One region of the Intestinimonas butyriciproducens genome, then DNA from elsewhere that is predicted to be linked to it. Evidence: predicted binding sites of a transcription regulator. Region 1 holds the regulator's gene; the other holds the start of a gene.
The links. Region 1 encodes LexA, which represses DNA repair genes until DNA is damaged. Its sites were predicted from a motif close to CNAACANNTGTTNG; they were not measured.

Region 1 (7,691 bases):
AGCAGATTCTCGCGGATGGTGCCCGTGAAGAGGACGTTGTTCTGAAGCACCATGCCGATGCGGGCGCGGAGCTCATCCAGGGGATAGTCACGCACGTCCACCCCGTCCACCAGGACAGCGCCGTCGGTGACGTCGTAAAACCGGGGGATCAGGTTCACCAGAGAGGACTTTCCGGTACCGGTACCGCCCACCACAGCCAGGAACTCGCCGGGGCGGACGGTGAAGTCGATGTCGGTGAGAACATTCTCCCCGGTGCCCCCGGCCTGGTACTTGAAGTCCACATGGCGGAATTCCACCTGGCCCTTGGGCGCAGGCAGCGTGTCGGCGCCGCAGGAGCCGTCCTCAATGGAGGGCTCGGTCTCCAGCACCTCGTCGATTCGGCGGGCGCAGGCAATGGCGCGGGAGAGCTGCAGCAGACTCATTCCCAGCATCATGACGCTCATCAGAATCTGGAAGATATAGGTGATAAAGGAGGAGAGGTCGCCGATGAGCATGCCGCCGGACATCACAGTGGAGCCGCCCAGGTAGAGCACGGCGGCGGTGGCGCCGTTGAGGGCGATCATCATGATGGGCATCATGGCGATGACTCGCATATCCACATTGATGGCGGCCTTGGTCAGGTCGTCGTTGGATTTTTTAAATTTGGTCTTCTCGTAGCCCGCCCGGACAAAGGCCTTCACCACCCGGACCCCCACCAGATTCTCCTGCACGGTGCCGTTCAGGGCGTCGATGCGGGTCTGAAGGACCTGGAAAAGGTGGTTGCACATACTCATGAGCACGCCGATAGCGATCACCAGCAAGGGGATGGCCACCAGCATGACCATGGCCAGCCGGGCGTTGATGCTGATGGACACGGCCAGGGCGGCCACCAGCATCACGGGGGCTCGGACCAGCATCCGCAGCGCCATGGTGACCATCATCTGGATGGCATTGACATCGTTGGTGATCCGGGTGATGAGGGAGGCGGAGGAGAAGTGGTCGATGTCCGCGAAGGAAAACTCCTGTACCTTGTTATAAATGCCCCGGCGCAGATTGGCGCCAAAGCCCTGGCCCGCCACGGCGGCCAGCTTGGCGCCGAACATGCCGCAGAGCATGCTGCCCACGGCCAGCACCAGCATGATGCCGCCCATCTTTAAAATGTAGGAGAGGTCGTTGCCCGGAATTCCCACATCCACGATGTTGGCCATAAACCGGGGCAGCGCCAGCTCACAGAGTACCTCCAGCACCATGAGAAGGGGTGTGAGCACGGCGTACTTTTTGTATTCTCCCAGATAGGGAAGAAATTTTTTCAGCATTGACAGTTCATCCTTTCCGGTGGAAGATCCCCCCGCAGATTGTGGAGCATCCGCATGAGATAGCCGCAGGCCTGCCGCGTCTCCTCGGGGCGAAAGCCCTCGAACATGCTCTGGTCCACCGCCTCAAAGACCTGGACGCACCTCTGGATGGCGGCCTCTCCCTTGGGGGTGAGCCGCACCGCCTTCCGGCGCTGGTCGGTCTCGTCGGCCAGCTTTTCCACATAGCCCTCCCGCTCCAGGGACTTGAGGGAGACGGCCACCGTGGCGGGGGAGACATGCATGGCGTCGGAGAGCTCTTTCTGGGCTGCAATCCGGCCCTCCCGCCCCTTGTCCTTGAGCAGGAACAGAATCATGGGCTGTCCTAGTGTCCCCAACCCCCTGCGTGACAATTCCGTTTGAATGGCCTGCTTCCTGGCCCGTTCTACAGATTGAAAGAGAATGCCGGGCATGTTTTCCCGCATCTCCATAGAAAAGACCCTCCTTCTTTTTTAAATAGTTAGCCTACTTATGATTAGCATGTTTACATATTGTAATACGAGTGCTCTGCAATGTCAATGAAGTTTCTGTGAACAGCATCCCCCAAATTTCTTAGAACGCTTGTTTGACTTTTTGTGTGTTGTGTGGTATGATACAAGAAATCCATACAAGGGAGGGGCCGCCATGAAGGCGCTGACGGAAAAGCAGCGGCAAATCTACGACTATATCATCTCCTTTCAGCGGGATCACGGCTATCCCCCCTCTGTCCGGGAGATCGGCGAACATGTGGGGCTCAAATCCCCCTCCACAGTCCACTTCCATCTGAAGGGGCTGGAGGCGGCGGGCCTCATCACCAAGGCGGAGGGAAAAACCCGGGCCATCACGGTGGCGGGCGGCTTTCCGCCGTCGGAGGCCGATCCCCCCGCCGACCGGGTACCAGTGGTGGGGAATGTGGCCGCCGGGTCGCCCATTCTGGCCGAACAGTGCATCGAGGACTATCTCGCCTTTGACACCGGCGGCCTGACCGGAGAGCATTTCGCCCTGCGGGTCCGCGGTGAGTCCATGCTGTACGCGGGCATTTTGCCCGGAGACTACGTCGTCGTCCACCAGCAGGAGCACTTCCGAAACGGTGAGATCGTGGTGGCCCTTTTTGAGGATGAGGCTACGGTCAAGACCCTGCGCCGGAAGGACGGACATGTCTGGCTCATGCCGGAGAATCCGGAGTACCAGCCCATTGACGGCGATGGGGCCCAGCTTTTGGGCAAGGTGGTGGCCGTAATCCGGCGGTACGACTGATATGCGTCCCCACATCGACCATGTGGAGCTCACGGTCTCCGATCTGTCCCAGGCGGAGCGGTTTTACGACGCGCTGCTGCCCCTGCTGGGTTTTGATCTGAGGCATAAGGGCCGGGGAGATTTTTCGGATTTCGATCACACGGAGATCGATTACGCCACCGCTGATTTCAGCCTGGGTCTCGTCAGTCCCCGTCCTGAGCTGGCGGGAGAGGGCGTCTGCCGCCGGAAACCAGGAGCCTTGCACCATCTGGCCTTTGCCGCCGACAGCAGGGAGGAGGTGGACCGTCTCTTTGCACAGGTCCGCGCCATTCCCGGCGTGCGGATTCGGATCCCACCCAAGTGTTACCCAGAATATACCCCGGATTACTACGCTTTCTTTTTTTATGACACCGAGGGGATCGAACTGGAAATCGTCCACTTCGCCCGGAAACGTTACTTTTTGTGAGATGTCTTGTTTTGCCCTGTGGAAAGGAGGTCGTTTCCTGTGGAGCTGCTCTCCGTCCCCAGCCGCTTGGGGACCTTTTTTCTCGGTGGAGAAGCCGGCCATATCATCCGGCTGTATCTGCCCGGTGATCCGACGCCCCGCATCGCGGAGCACGAAACGCCCGTGCTCTCAGAGGCGCGGCGGCAGCTACTGGAGTATTTGGCGGGCCGCCACACAGCCTTTTCCCTCTCCCTGGCCCCGGAGGGAGGCACGCCCTTTCAGCGGCAGGTCTGGCGTGCCCTGGAGGCCATCCCCTTTGGTGAGACCCGGACCTATGGGCAGATCGCGGCGGCTGTGGGAAGCCCAAAGGCGGTCCGGGCCGTAGGACAGGCCAACCACCGCAATCCCATCCCCATTTTTATTCCCTGCCACCGGGTGGTGGGTGCGGACGGGACCCTGACCGGCTATGCCGGCGGCCTGGAATTAAAACGTTCCCTATTGAAACTGGAGCGTGGAAAGGAGTGCCCCTGATGTTGAAAAACTGGTGTGCCGCAGGGCGGCTCATGCTCAGGGATATGGATCTGGAGGACATGGCCGCCCTGAAGGTCTGTCTCCTGGCCATGGGGACCCTTTTGGGACTAAGCGTTCCCTTTCGATGGAAAAAGCCCGCAGCCCTCTTGGGCTCCTTCCTCTTTGTGGGGACCTACCTTCCCCTGATGGTCAGACTACTGGAGTGCCTAACCAGAACGGAACGCGAGACCTGATAGAAACAAAAGCCGCCCGGAATTTACATTCGGGCGGCTTTTTCTTTCTGTCTCGGGACACAAAAACCGCCTGCTTTCGCAGGCGGTTTGTTTTGCAGAAGTTCCACTCAGGCCAGCTTGTTCAGCTTGATGGTCATGGCGCTCTTCTTGTTGGCCGCGTTGTTCTTGTGCAGCAGGCCCTTAGCAGCAGCCTTGTCGATGGCCTTGACCGTGGTCTTATAGACGCTATCGGCCTCGCTGCGGTTGCCTTCGGCCACCACGGCGTCAAACTTCTTGATCTGGGTCTTCAGCGCAGACTTGGCCGCCTTGTTCCGGGCCGCCTTGGTCTCGTTGACCAGTACGCGCTTCTTGGCAGACTTGATATTCGGCAAACCAAACACCTCCTCCGATGGTATCTCAAATTTCACGGGTCCTGCCCGTGCAGGTATCTATTTTACCAGCCCGAGCCGAAAATTGCAACCTATTTTTTCACTTTTTCTGCGATTTTTGAATATCTGTCTCCCATACGCTAAAAATAGAAGTAAATTTGCAGGATACTACTATATCTTGCGTTGAAGGGGGATGGGCTGCTATGCTGAAACGGCGGACGGACCTGGCTTTGGAGGCCAGAGAGCTGTGGAGCGAGTCGGCGGAGGCCGAGACGGAACTGGAGGGCGTGCGGGCGAGGGAGGAAGAGCGGGAGGGCTATCCGGTGACCCGGGTGGAGATCCTCAATGAAGCCGGCGTCCAGGCCTTGGGAAAACCGCAGGGGACCTATATTACGCTGGATCTTTCCGCTCTGGCCAGGCGGGAGGAGGACGCCTTTCCCCGCGCGGCCAGGGCGCTGGCCGGGGAGCTCTCCGGCCTTTTGAAGCTGCCCCAGGGTGCTCCAGCTCTGGTGGTGGGTCTGGGCAACCGGGCCATCACACCCGACGCGGTGGGGCCAGGCGCGGCGGACCACACGATGGTCACCCGCCACTTGGTGGAGCAGGTGCCGGAGCACTTCGGGGCTTTCCGCCCTGTGGCCGCCCTGGCGGCCGGGGTGCTGGGCACCACCGGCGTGGAGAGCGGTGAACTGGTAAGGGCGGTGACGGAACGGATCCATCCCGCCTGTGTGATCGCGGTGGACGCCCTTGCCTCCCGCAGCCTCAAGCGGGTCTGCACCACCGTACAGCTTGCCGACACGGGTATCGTCCCCGGCTCCGGCGTGGGCAATCACAGGGCGGCGCTGAACCGGGAGACCCTGGGCGTTCCGGTCATCGCCATCGGCGTCCCCACCGTGGTGGACGGGGCCACCCTGGCCGCCGATATTCTGGAGGAGGCCGGAAAGGGAGAGCTGGACCCCGCCGCGCTGGCGGGGGAGGGCGGCAGCCTTATGGTAACGCCCCGGGATATCGATCAGAGGGTCTCCGACATGGCCAAGGTCATCGGATTCGGGATCAATCTAGCCCTGCAAAGCGGCCTTACTGTGGAGGATGTGGAGCTCTTCCTCAGCTGAGCCCGGTGCAGTCCACAAACACTGCGCCGCCGGAGCTCTGCCAGCCATAGCCGTTTATCCCTCCAAAGTCGTTTTCTCCGAAATGGCAGCGGTCAAACACCACGTTTTGACTCCCGTAAGTACTCTCTACCAGAGTACCGGCGGAGTTTCCCTCAATAGCGTAGCACTCCCACAGACGGACATCGGAGGTATTACAGACCTCCAGCAGGTGGAAACACCCGGTACAGTCGCGGATGCGGCAGTTCAAAAGCTCTATGTCCTTGGAATCCCACAGACTGACCGCTCCATAAGTGCAGTTCTGGATGACGCTGCTGTACAGGCCCACATTCCGGCAGTTAATGGCGCACAGGCCATAGGCCCCACTCCCATCCAGCGTGAGTTCGAGGAGGTTGACATCCCGGCAGTTCTCCAGCTCCACACAGTTGCCCGCACAAAAGCCCGGCTCCACGTCGTGGACGGCGATTCCCGACACCAGCTCTATCCGACGGCAGTTTTCAAACCGCCACACATCCGCGTAGGCCCACGGGGTAGAGATCCGGGTCGGCGTCGGGTAATTCCCGGTGGTGATCGTCAGGTCCCGGACATTTTGGATGACCACCTGATAGACCGCCCCGGTATTGTATTCCCCTGTGGCGGTATCAAATACGTCGTAATCCACCAGGACATAAGGATTGTGGATCGCCTCCACATCCATGTCCGCGAAGGAGTACTCCCCCTGTGCCAGCGCGATCTCGGTATCGGGAGCCACTGCGTTGAACAGCTCCTCCAAACTCTCGGCATATACCTGTCGCTTGGGATAGGAGAGCTCCACCACGCCAGTCCACTCCACCGTGAGCCCCAGCGCCTCCGCCAGGGGGCGCAGAGGGGCATAGAGCACTCCGTCCCGGAACGCGGCACCCTCTTTTCCCGGCGTGAGGATCACTGTCCGGTCATACCATTCCACCGTGAGCACACCGGAGCCGTCCTCGGCCCAACGGTACAGGATGCCGCCGGGCAGGGGAGAGCTGTCCCAGGAGGCGGTCTGGACATCTCCCCCCAGGCTCCGGCAAAATTCTTCCACCGGGACCATCGTGCTCCCCTTCCACGCCAAAATGGGGTGCTCCAACTCTATCTCAAATCCGTTCAGAGTGACCTCCACCTCCGTCTCCTCCGCCGCCAGGGCGGAGGAACCCCAGGCAAGGGCCCACGTAAGGAGCAGCCCCATGGCCATCAGCCGTCGTTTCATCTGGATACCTCCCGTTTCTGTTTTTTTCAGTATAGCACTGGCCCCGCCTCCAGTTGTTACATTTGGATGACAAAGCGGAAAGAAAGTGTAACGGCCTTGACGGAGTGGAAAAAAGATGATAAAATACCCCAGAACATTGGCAATGACCGGGAAGAGTAGGCGCGATCTCCAGCAGAAGAGAGGGGCCGGAAGGTGTGAGGCCCCCTGGGACGCGCCCAAGGCGCCCATGAGCCGCGGGGCGGAAATGCCCTGCCGGACCCCGCCGTTACCGGGGCAAGAGCGCGGAGCCTCTCCAGGCCCCGAATTCAGGTGGCACCACGGACAGAAGTTCGCCCTGAGCCTTCATGGCTCAGGGCGTTTTTTGGTTTTCGTCCATACTATCTAAGGTGAAATGAGGAGTGTCTTATGATGAAAAACACAGAGAAGACCATGGAAAAGATCGTCGCTCTCTGCAAGGGCCGGGGCTTCGTCTATCCCGGAAGCGAGATCTATGGCGGCCTTGCCAACTCTTGGGACTACGGTCCCCTGGGCGTGGAACTCAAGAACAATGTAAAGCGGGCCTGGTGGAAAAAATTTGTGCAGGAAAATCCCTATAACGTGGGCCTGGATGCCGCCATCCTGATGAACCCGGAAGTCTGGGTGGCCTCCGGACATGTGACCACCTTCAACGATCCCCTCATCGACTGCAAGGCCTGCAAAATGCGCCACCGGGCCGACAAGCTCATTGAGACCTGGTGCGGGGAGCAGGGCCGGACGGACGTCAATGTGGAGGCCATGACCAACGAGGATCTGGTATCCTTTATCCGGGACAACAACGTGACCTGTCCCGGCTGCGGAAAGTCCGACTTCACCGATATCCGCAAGTTCAACCTGATGTTCAAGACCCATCAGGGCGTCACCGAGGACTCCTCCACCGAGGTCTACCTCCGGCCTGAGACCGCTCAGGGCATCTTTGTGAACTTCCCCGCTATCCAGCGCACCACCCGGAAAAAGCTTCCCTTCGGTGTGTGCCAGGTAGGCAAAAGCTTTCGCAACGAGATCACACCCGGTAACTTCATCTTCCGCATCCGGGAATTTGAGCAGATGGAACTGGAGTTCTTCTGCCAGCCCGGCACCGATCTGGAGTGGTTCCAGTACTGGCGCAACTTCTGCCACGACTGGCTGCTGAGCCTTCACATTAAGGATGAGAATCTGCGCCTCCGGGATCACGAGCCGGAGGAGCTCGCCTTCTACT
Region 2 (7,691 bases), 540 kb from region 1:
AACAAACTGGAAAGGGGCCAATGCTCATGTCTCACTCTTATAAGGAAGCGTTCATCACGTTCATGGTGCGCTCCGGCGTGCTCACCTTCGGCGACTTCACCACCAAATCCGGACGCAGGACCCCCTACTTCATCAACACCGGCAACTACAAGACCGGCGCCCAGGCCAGCCAGCTGGGGGACTACTACGCCGCCTGCATCCAGGAGCACTTCCCCGACGGGGTGGACTGCCTCTTCGGCCCCGCCTACAAGGGCATCCCCCTGGCGGTGGCGGCGGCCTCCTCCCTCTACCGGAACTACGGTCGGGACCTCCCCTACTGCTTCAACCGCAAGGAGGCCAAGGACCACGGCGAAGGCGGGGTCATGGTGGGCTACAAGCCCCAGGACGGCGACCGGGTGGCCATTGTGGAGGACGTGGTCACCGCCGGCACCGCCGTGCGGGAGTCCATCGCCCTTTTCCAGCAGGTGGCCGACGTGTCCATCCGGGCCCTCTTCGTCTCCGTGGACCGCATGGAGCGGGGCACCCGGGACTGCTCCACCCTGGACGAGCTCCGGGAGGATTACGGCATCACCGTCTGCCCCATCGTCACCGTCCGGGAGATCATCGCCTTCCTCCACAACCGGGAGGTGGACGGCAAGGTCTATATCGACGACGCCGTAAAGGCCCGCATGGAGGCCTACCTGGCGGAGTACGGGGCCCGTTGAGCGCCGGCGGCGGGCGGGGCCTTTCAGAAAGGGGGCGGCGGCGTGGGACTCCATGACGGACACCGCAAACGGCTCAAGGCCCAGTTTCTCTCCCACGGGGAGGATTTTCACGACCACCAGCTCCTGGAGCTTCTGCTGTGCTACGCCATCCCTCAGGGGGACGTGAACGAGCTCTCCCACGCCCTGCTGGAGCGGTTCGGCTCCCTGGCCGGCGTCATGGACGCCCTGCCCGAATCCCTCCGGCAGGTCCCCGGGGTGGGGGAGCACACCGCCGTCCTTCTCAAGCTGGTGCCCAAGCTGGCGGGGCGGTACGACCGGGACCGGGCCAGCCTGGGCACCGTCCTCAACTCCACCCGGGCCGCCGGGGAATTCCTGGCCCCCTATTTTCGCCAGGGCGCCCGGAACGAGATGGTCTATCTGGTGTGTATGGACGCCAAGCGCAAGGTGCTGGGCGTCCACAAGCTGGGCGAGGGCTCGGTGAACGCCGCCGACATCACCTCCCGCAAGGTGGTGGAGACCGCCCTGGCTCAAAATGCCACCACCGCCATCCTGGCCCATAACCACATCTCCGGCCTGGCCCTCCCATCCCAGGCCGACCTGAGCACCACCCGCAGACTCCGGGCCGTTCTCCGGGAGGTGGGGGTGGAGCTCTCCGACCACCTCATCTTCGCCGACGACGACATGGTCTCCCTCCGGGACAGCGGCCTGTTTGAGTGGTACGGGGCGGAGCCGCCGGATTTTTAATGGAAGGCCCTTGGGCTTCTTTTCCCCTTGCAATAGAACATTTGTTTTGATATAATATCGGACGGATGTACGATTTCCACCCCCTATGGAGGCGGCGGCAGGCCGCCCCTTTGGAATTTTACGCCTGTAAGGAGGTCTCTGCCCGTGCCTGATTTCAAAGTCGTCTCCCCCTATGAGCCCGCCGGGGACCAGCCCGAGGCCATCGCGGCCCTGGCCGCGGGCATCGAGAACGGGCTGAGCGAGCAGGCCCTGCTGGGCGTCACCGGCTCCGGCAAGACCTTCACCATGGCCAAGGTCATCGAGAAGGTCCAGAAGCCCACCCTGGTGCTGGCCCACAACAAGACGCTGGCCGCCCAGCTCTGCGCCGAGTTCAAGGAATTCTTCCCGGACAACGCCGTGGAATATTTCGTCAGCTACTACGACTACTATCAGCCCGAGGCCTATATCCCCCACACCGACACCTTCATCGAGAAGGACTCCGCCACCAACGATGAGATCGACCGGCTGCGTCTCTCCGCTACCGCCTCCCTCATCGAGCGGCGGGACGTCATCGTGGTCTCCTCCGTCTCCTGCATCTACGGCCTGGGCGAGCCGGACGACTATGCCAAGATGATGGTCCCCCTGCGGGTGGGCGCCGAGTTCCCCCGGGATGAGCTCCTCAGGCGCCTGGTGGAGATCCGCTACGAGCGCAACGACATCGCCTTTGAGAGGAACATGTTCCGGGTGCGGGGGGACACGGTAGAGGTCTGGCCCGCCTATTTCAAGGATACCGCCATCCGCATCGAGTACTTCGGCGACGAGATCGACCGCCTCAGCGAGATCAATGTGGTCACCGGCACCCCGGTCCGGCGGCTGGAGCACCTGCCCATCTTCCCCGCCAGCCACTACATCACCCCCAAGGAGAAGATGGACAAGGCCATCGGGGAGATCTACCGGGAGCTGGAGGAGCGGGTGGCCTTCTTTGAGTCCCGGAACATGCTGGTGGAGGCCCAGCGCATCAAGCAGCGCACCCTCTACGACATTGAGATGATGCAGGAGCTGGGCTATTGCTCCGGCATCGAGAACTACTCCCGCGTCATCGCCGGGCGGCCCGTGGGTTCCGCCCCCATGACCCTGATGGACTACTTCCCCAAAGATTTTCTCCTGTTCATCGACGAGTCCCATGTCACCCTGCCCCAGGTCCGGGCCATGTACAACGGGGACCGGGCCCGCAAGACCACCCTGGTGGACTACGGCTTCCGCCTCCCCTGCGCGTTTGACAACCGGCCGCTGAAATTTGAGGAATTCGAGCAGCGGGTCAACCAGGTGGTGTACGTCTCGGCCACGCCGGGGGAGTATGAGCGCACCCGGGCGGGGCAGATCGTGGAGCAGGTCATCCGCCCCACCGGACTGCTGGACCCCCGCATTGACGTGCGGCCCGTGGAGGGCCAGATCGACGATCTGATCGGCGAGATCAACGACCGGACGGCCCGGAAGGAGCGGGTGCTGGTCACCACCCTCACCAAAAAGATGGCGGAGGACCTGACCGCCTATCTGAAAAACGCCGGCATCAAGGTGCAGTATATGCACCACGATATCGACACCATCGAGCGGCAGGAGATCATCCGGGACCTGCGGCTGGGGACCTACGACGTGCTGGTGGGCATCAACCTCCTGCGGGAGGGCCTGGACCTGCCGGAGGTGAGCCTGGTGGCCATTCTGGACGCGGACAAGGAGGGCTTCCTCCGCAGCGAGACCTCCCTCATCCAGACCATCGGGCGGGCCGCCCGGAACGCCGACGGCCTTGTGGTCATGTACGCCGACAAGATGACTCCCTCCATGATGGCGGCCATCGGCGAGACCGAGCGGCGGCGGAAGAAGCAGGACGCCTATAACAGGGCCCGCGGCATCGTGCCCAGGACCATCATCAAATCCGTTCGGGACGTCATCGAGCTCTCCGCCGAAGAGGAGGAGACCGAGCAGCTCATGCGCCGCAAGACCAAGCTCTCCAAAAAGGAGCGGGACGCCGCCGTGGAAAAGCTGGAAAAGGAGATGCGGGAGGCCAGCAAGCGGCTGGAGTTCGAGTACGCCGCCGTCCTCCGCGACCGCATCATTGAGCTGAGGGGTCAGTAGCCTCCCGCAGCTCTTGGGGCCCCATCGCAGATGGGGCGGCGCGATAAGCGCCGCGCAAGCGTTTTCCCCGCAGGGGAAAACCTTGCCGCAGGGGCAATTTATTTGCCCCGAGGATGTGAGATCATTCGGGGTCCCCATGCGGCTTTGCCGCATGGGGCGATGCGGGAGGCCAGCAAGCGGCTGGAGTTCAAGTACGCCGCCGTCCTCCGCGACCGCATCATTGAGCTGAGGGGTCAGTAGCCTCCCGCAGCTCTTGGGGCCCCATCGCAGATGGGGCGGCGCGATAAGCGCCGCGCAAGCGTTTTCCCCGCAGGGGAAAACCTTGCCGCAGGGGCAATTTATTTGCCCCGAGGATGTGAGATCATTCGGGGTCCCCATGCGGCAAAGCCGCATGGGGCGATGCGGGAGGCCAGCAAGCGGCTGGAGTTCGAGTACGCCGCCGTCCTCCGCGACCGCATCATCGAGCTGAGATGGAAGTAATTTTATTTTGTGATTGGGACCACCGCATATAAAGAGGTGATAAAATGGGCCGGCTTCACAGGCTGCCAAACTATGACTATGGGCAGGAAGGCTGCTATTTTATCACTTTCTGTACCAAGAGAAGGGCCCCTATATTGTCCCGGATCGTGGGGCGCGACGACCCCGGCGCGCCATACCGCCCGGAACTTCTGCCGGCCGGCCGAATTTTGGACCGCTATCTCCAAATGATCCCCACTGCCTATCCGAATATCACCATGCACCATTCTGTGATCATGCCAAACCATGTCCATCTGCTCCTGTCCGTCGATGCGGGGGAACATACGGCCGAAGGCGCGCCGAGGTCGTCGCGCCCCACACAATTGGTGCCGCGCATGATCACCGCCCTCAAGCGCTTTACAAATCAGGACATGCAAAACGACCTCTGGCAGGGCGGCTTCCACGACCACATCATCCGCAGTGAGGCCGATTATCTGCGGATATGGGCATATATGGACCAAAACCCGGCCAAGTGGCGGGAGGACCGCTATCACGAGGAGGCGTATCCATGAAAAGGCCGAGAATCCGGATCACGCTGATCGACAGGAAGGGTCCCTGCGGCTGCCACAGGGGGCACAAGGTGGGGGACAGCTTCGACTTTGACACGGAACGGGGACAACTGTGCCCCATGGCCATGCACGTGGCCTTCCCCTATGTGGACATCCTGCGCTACGGCGGCGCGCTCCCCGGCCAGGAACCGGGTACCGCCGTATTCGCCTGCCCGGATGTGGACACCCTGAATATATTCCGGATCGAACGTACGGACCCCCTGGACGCCCCCGCCGACGGAGGCGTATCCTCGAGCTGAAAGGAGCGTGTGTGATGTCCAGATGGAGGGCCATCCCCCTGTTTCAGAGGGTCCTGCTGGTGATGCTGGCCGCGATGCCGGTTTTCTTTGCGGCGCTCTACTTCATCCTCAACGGCCGGCTCGGCGTGGAATACGGCGGCTCCCTGCTGCTCCGGTCTGTTCAGGGGGAAACCACGCTCTATGCCGGCCGGGTGGATGGGAAGGAGGCCGTCTTTGCGGTCTCTCCCGACGGCAGGGTGACATACCGTTTCGACGGCGGCGACTATGGCCCTTATATCGTCGTCGAGGACCCCGGCGCCGTCCCCCGGGACCACGATATGGCCGATGTGCTCACCGGTGTGGAGGTGCGCCGCGGGGATGAGATCCTGTTCCGGGGCGGCTGGCTGGACGGCGGCATTTCCGTGCTGATCGATGAGAGCGGAGCGCCTGTGTCCACTTTTTCCTTCTCCTGGCACGCCGGCGGCAAAGCCTATGGTCCCGACGGGCAGGAGATGGATTCCTCCCACGAGCCTTCGGTCTCCTTTCTTCTCACTCTGGTGCTGTCGCCCGTCCTCAGGCACCGGGGGGACATATCCCTGTATTGGCTGGCCACCTGTCTGGCCACCGTCGGCATCATTTCCATTCTGTTTGCCGACCGGCTCTTCCGCCGGAATCTCGGATTCCTCATCCGGGACCCGGAACTGGCCGAGCCCTCCGACTGGGAGCTGTTCGGCCGCCACCTGGGCTGGATCGTCTGCACCGGCGGCGCGCTGATCGGCTATTTGGTCGGCGTTTTTTCCATCGTTTGACCTCGACTTTCTCCCCTGTGGAAAGATATAAAGGAGCAACAGAGCTATGCTAGACCACATCTCCGTCAAAGGCGCCCGGGCCAACAACCTGAAAAACATCGACGTCACCATCCCCCGGGACAAGCTGGTGGTGCTCACGGGCCTCTCCGGCTCCGGCAAGTCCTCCCTGGCCTTCGACACCATCTACGCAGAGGGCCAGCGCCGGTACGTGGAGTCTCTCTCCTCTTACGCCCGGATGTTCCTGGGCCAGATGGAAAAGCCCGACGTGGACTATATCGACGGCCTCTCCCCCGCCATCTCCATCGACCAGAAGACCACCTCCAAAAACCCCCGCTCCACCGTGGGCACCGTCACCGAGATCTATGACTATCTCCGCCTGCTGTGGGCCCGGGTGGGCACCCCCCACTGCCCCAAGTGCGGCAAGGAGATCCGGCAGCAGACCGTGGACCAGATCATCGATCAGGTGATGACCCTGCCGGAGGCCACCCGCATCCAGGTCATGGCCCCCGTCATCCGGGGCAAGAAGGGCGAGCATCAGAAGATCTTCGAGGACGCCCGGAAGTCCGGCTACGTCCGGGTCCGGTGCGACGGGTCCATCTACGACCTCACCGAGGAGATCAAGCTGGACAAGAACCGGAAGCACAGCATCGAGGTGGTGGTGGACCGGCTGGTCATCAAAGAGGACGTCGCCCGCCGCCTCACCGACTCGGTGGAGACCGCCGCCGGCCTCTCCGGCGGCCTGGTGGTCATCAACATCGTAAACGAGGACCGGGACCTTCTCTTCTCCCAGAACTACGCCTGCGAGGACTGCGGCATCTCCATCGAAGAGCTGGCCCCCCGCATGTTCTCCTTCAACAACCCCTTCGGCGCCTGTCCCACCTGCACCGGTCTGGGCAGCCAGCTCAAGGTGGACCCCGCCCTCATCATCCCCAACCCCGGTCTCTCCATTCTGGAGGGCGCCATCTCCGCCTCGGGCTGGAACAACGTGAAGGGGGACTCCATCTCCCGCATGTATTTTGAGGCGCTGGCCAAGCAGTACGGCTTCAAGCTCACCACCCCGGTGAAGGATCTGCCCCCCGAGGTGCTGGACGTCATCCTCCACGGCACCAGGGGGGAAAAGCTGAAGCTCACCTACGACCGCGCCCAGGGCCAGGGCACCCTGTACCAGGCCTTTGAGGGCGTGGTCAACAATCTGGAGCGCCGCTACCGGGAGACCCAGTCCGACGCCATGCGCCGGGAGCTGGAGGACTGCATGTCCGAGCGCCCCTGCCCCGACTGCGGCGGCAAGCGACTGCGGAAAGAGGCCCTGGCCGTCACCGTGGGCGGCATCAGCATCCACGACTTCTGTCAGATGTCGGTGACCCAGGCCCTGGACTTCGTAGGCGGGCTCGAGCTCTCTCCCCAGAAGCTGCTCATCGCCGAGCGCATCCTCAAGGAGATCAAGAGCCGCCTGGGCTTTCTCCAGTCGGTGGGGCTCCAGTACCTCACCCTCAGCCGGGCCGCCGGGACCCTCTCCGGCGGCGAGAGCCAGCGCATCCGCCTGGCCACCCAGATCGGCTCCTCCCTCATGGGGGTCCTCTATATCCTGGACGAGCCCTCCATCGGCCTCCACCAGCGGGACAACGACAAGCTCCTGGCCACTCTCAAGCGGCTGCGGGACCTGGGCAACACCCTGCTGGTGGTGGAACACGACGAGGACACCATGCGCGCAGCGGACTATATCGTGGATATTGGCCCCGGAGCCGGGGTCCACGGCGGCGAGGTGGTGGCCTGCGGCACGGCCGAGGAGGTCATGAACACCCCCGGCTCCATCACCGGCGACTACCTCTCCGGGCGGCGGAAGATCCCCGTCCCGGCGGAGCGCCGGAAGGGCAGCGGAAAATTTCTCACCGTCCGGGGGGCGGCGGAGAACAACCTGCGGCACGTGGACGTGTCCATCCCCCTGGGGACCTTTACCTGCGTCACCGGCGTGTCCGGCTCCGGCAAGTCCTCCCTGGTCAATGAGATCCTCTACAAAAA

Region 2: a site for LexA is predicted at 1,483-1,496, ahead of uvrB (excinuclease ABC subunit UvrB). Genes of this name have one in related genera too.

Annotation. Positions count from the first base shown of each region.
Region 1 covers NZ_CP011524.1:14,788-22,478, reverse strand. The annotation lists gene SRB521_RS00110 (ABC transporter ATP-binding protein) at 1-1,295, opposite strand, end outside; gene SRB521_RS00105 (MarR family winged helix-turn-helix transcriptional regulator) at 1,289-1,762, opposite strand; gene lexA (transcriptional repressor LexA) at 1,956-2,567, shown strand; gene SRB521_RS00095 (VOC family protein) at 2,569-3,012, shown strand; gene SRB521_RS00090 (methylated-DNA--[protein]-cysteine S-methyltransferase) at 3,052-3,522, shown strand; gene SRB521_RS00085 (hypothetical protein) at 3,522-3,755, shown strand; gene rpsT (30S ribosomal protein S20) at 3,863-4,126, opposite strand; gene gpr (GPR endopeptidase) at 4,327-5,232, shown strand; gene SRB521_RS00070 (right-handed parallel beta-helix repeat-containing protein) at 5,225-6,457, opposite strand; T-box leader at 6,591-6,797, shown strand; gene SRB521_RS00065 (glycine--tRNA ligase) at 6,866-7,691, shown strand, end outside.
Region 2 covers NZ_CP011524.1:553,573-561,263, reverse strand. The annotation lists gene pyrE (orotate phosphoribosyltransferase) at 27-704, shown strand; gene SRB521_RS02900 (JAB domain-containing protein) at 747-1,448, shown strand; gene uvrB (excinuclease ABC subunit UvrB) at 1,593-3,560, shown strand; gene SRB521_RS02890 (UvrB/UvrC motif-containing protein) at 3,663-3,800, shown strand; gene SRB521_RS02885 (UvrB/UvrC motif-containing protein) at 3,903-4,040, shown strand; gene SRB521_RS02880 (transposase) at 4,175-4,588, shown strand; gene SRB521_RS02875 (TIGR04076 family protein) at 4,585-4,884, shown strand; gene SRB521_RS02870 (hypothetical protein) at 4,899-5,672, shown strand; gene uvrA (excinuclease ABC subunit UvrA) at 5,719-7,691, shown strand, end outside.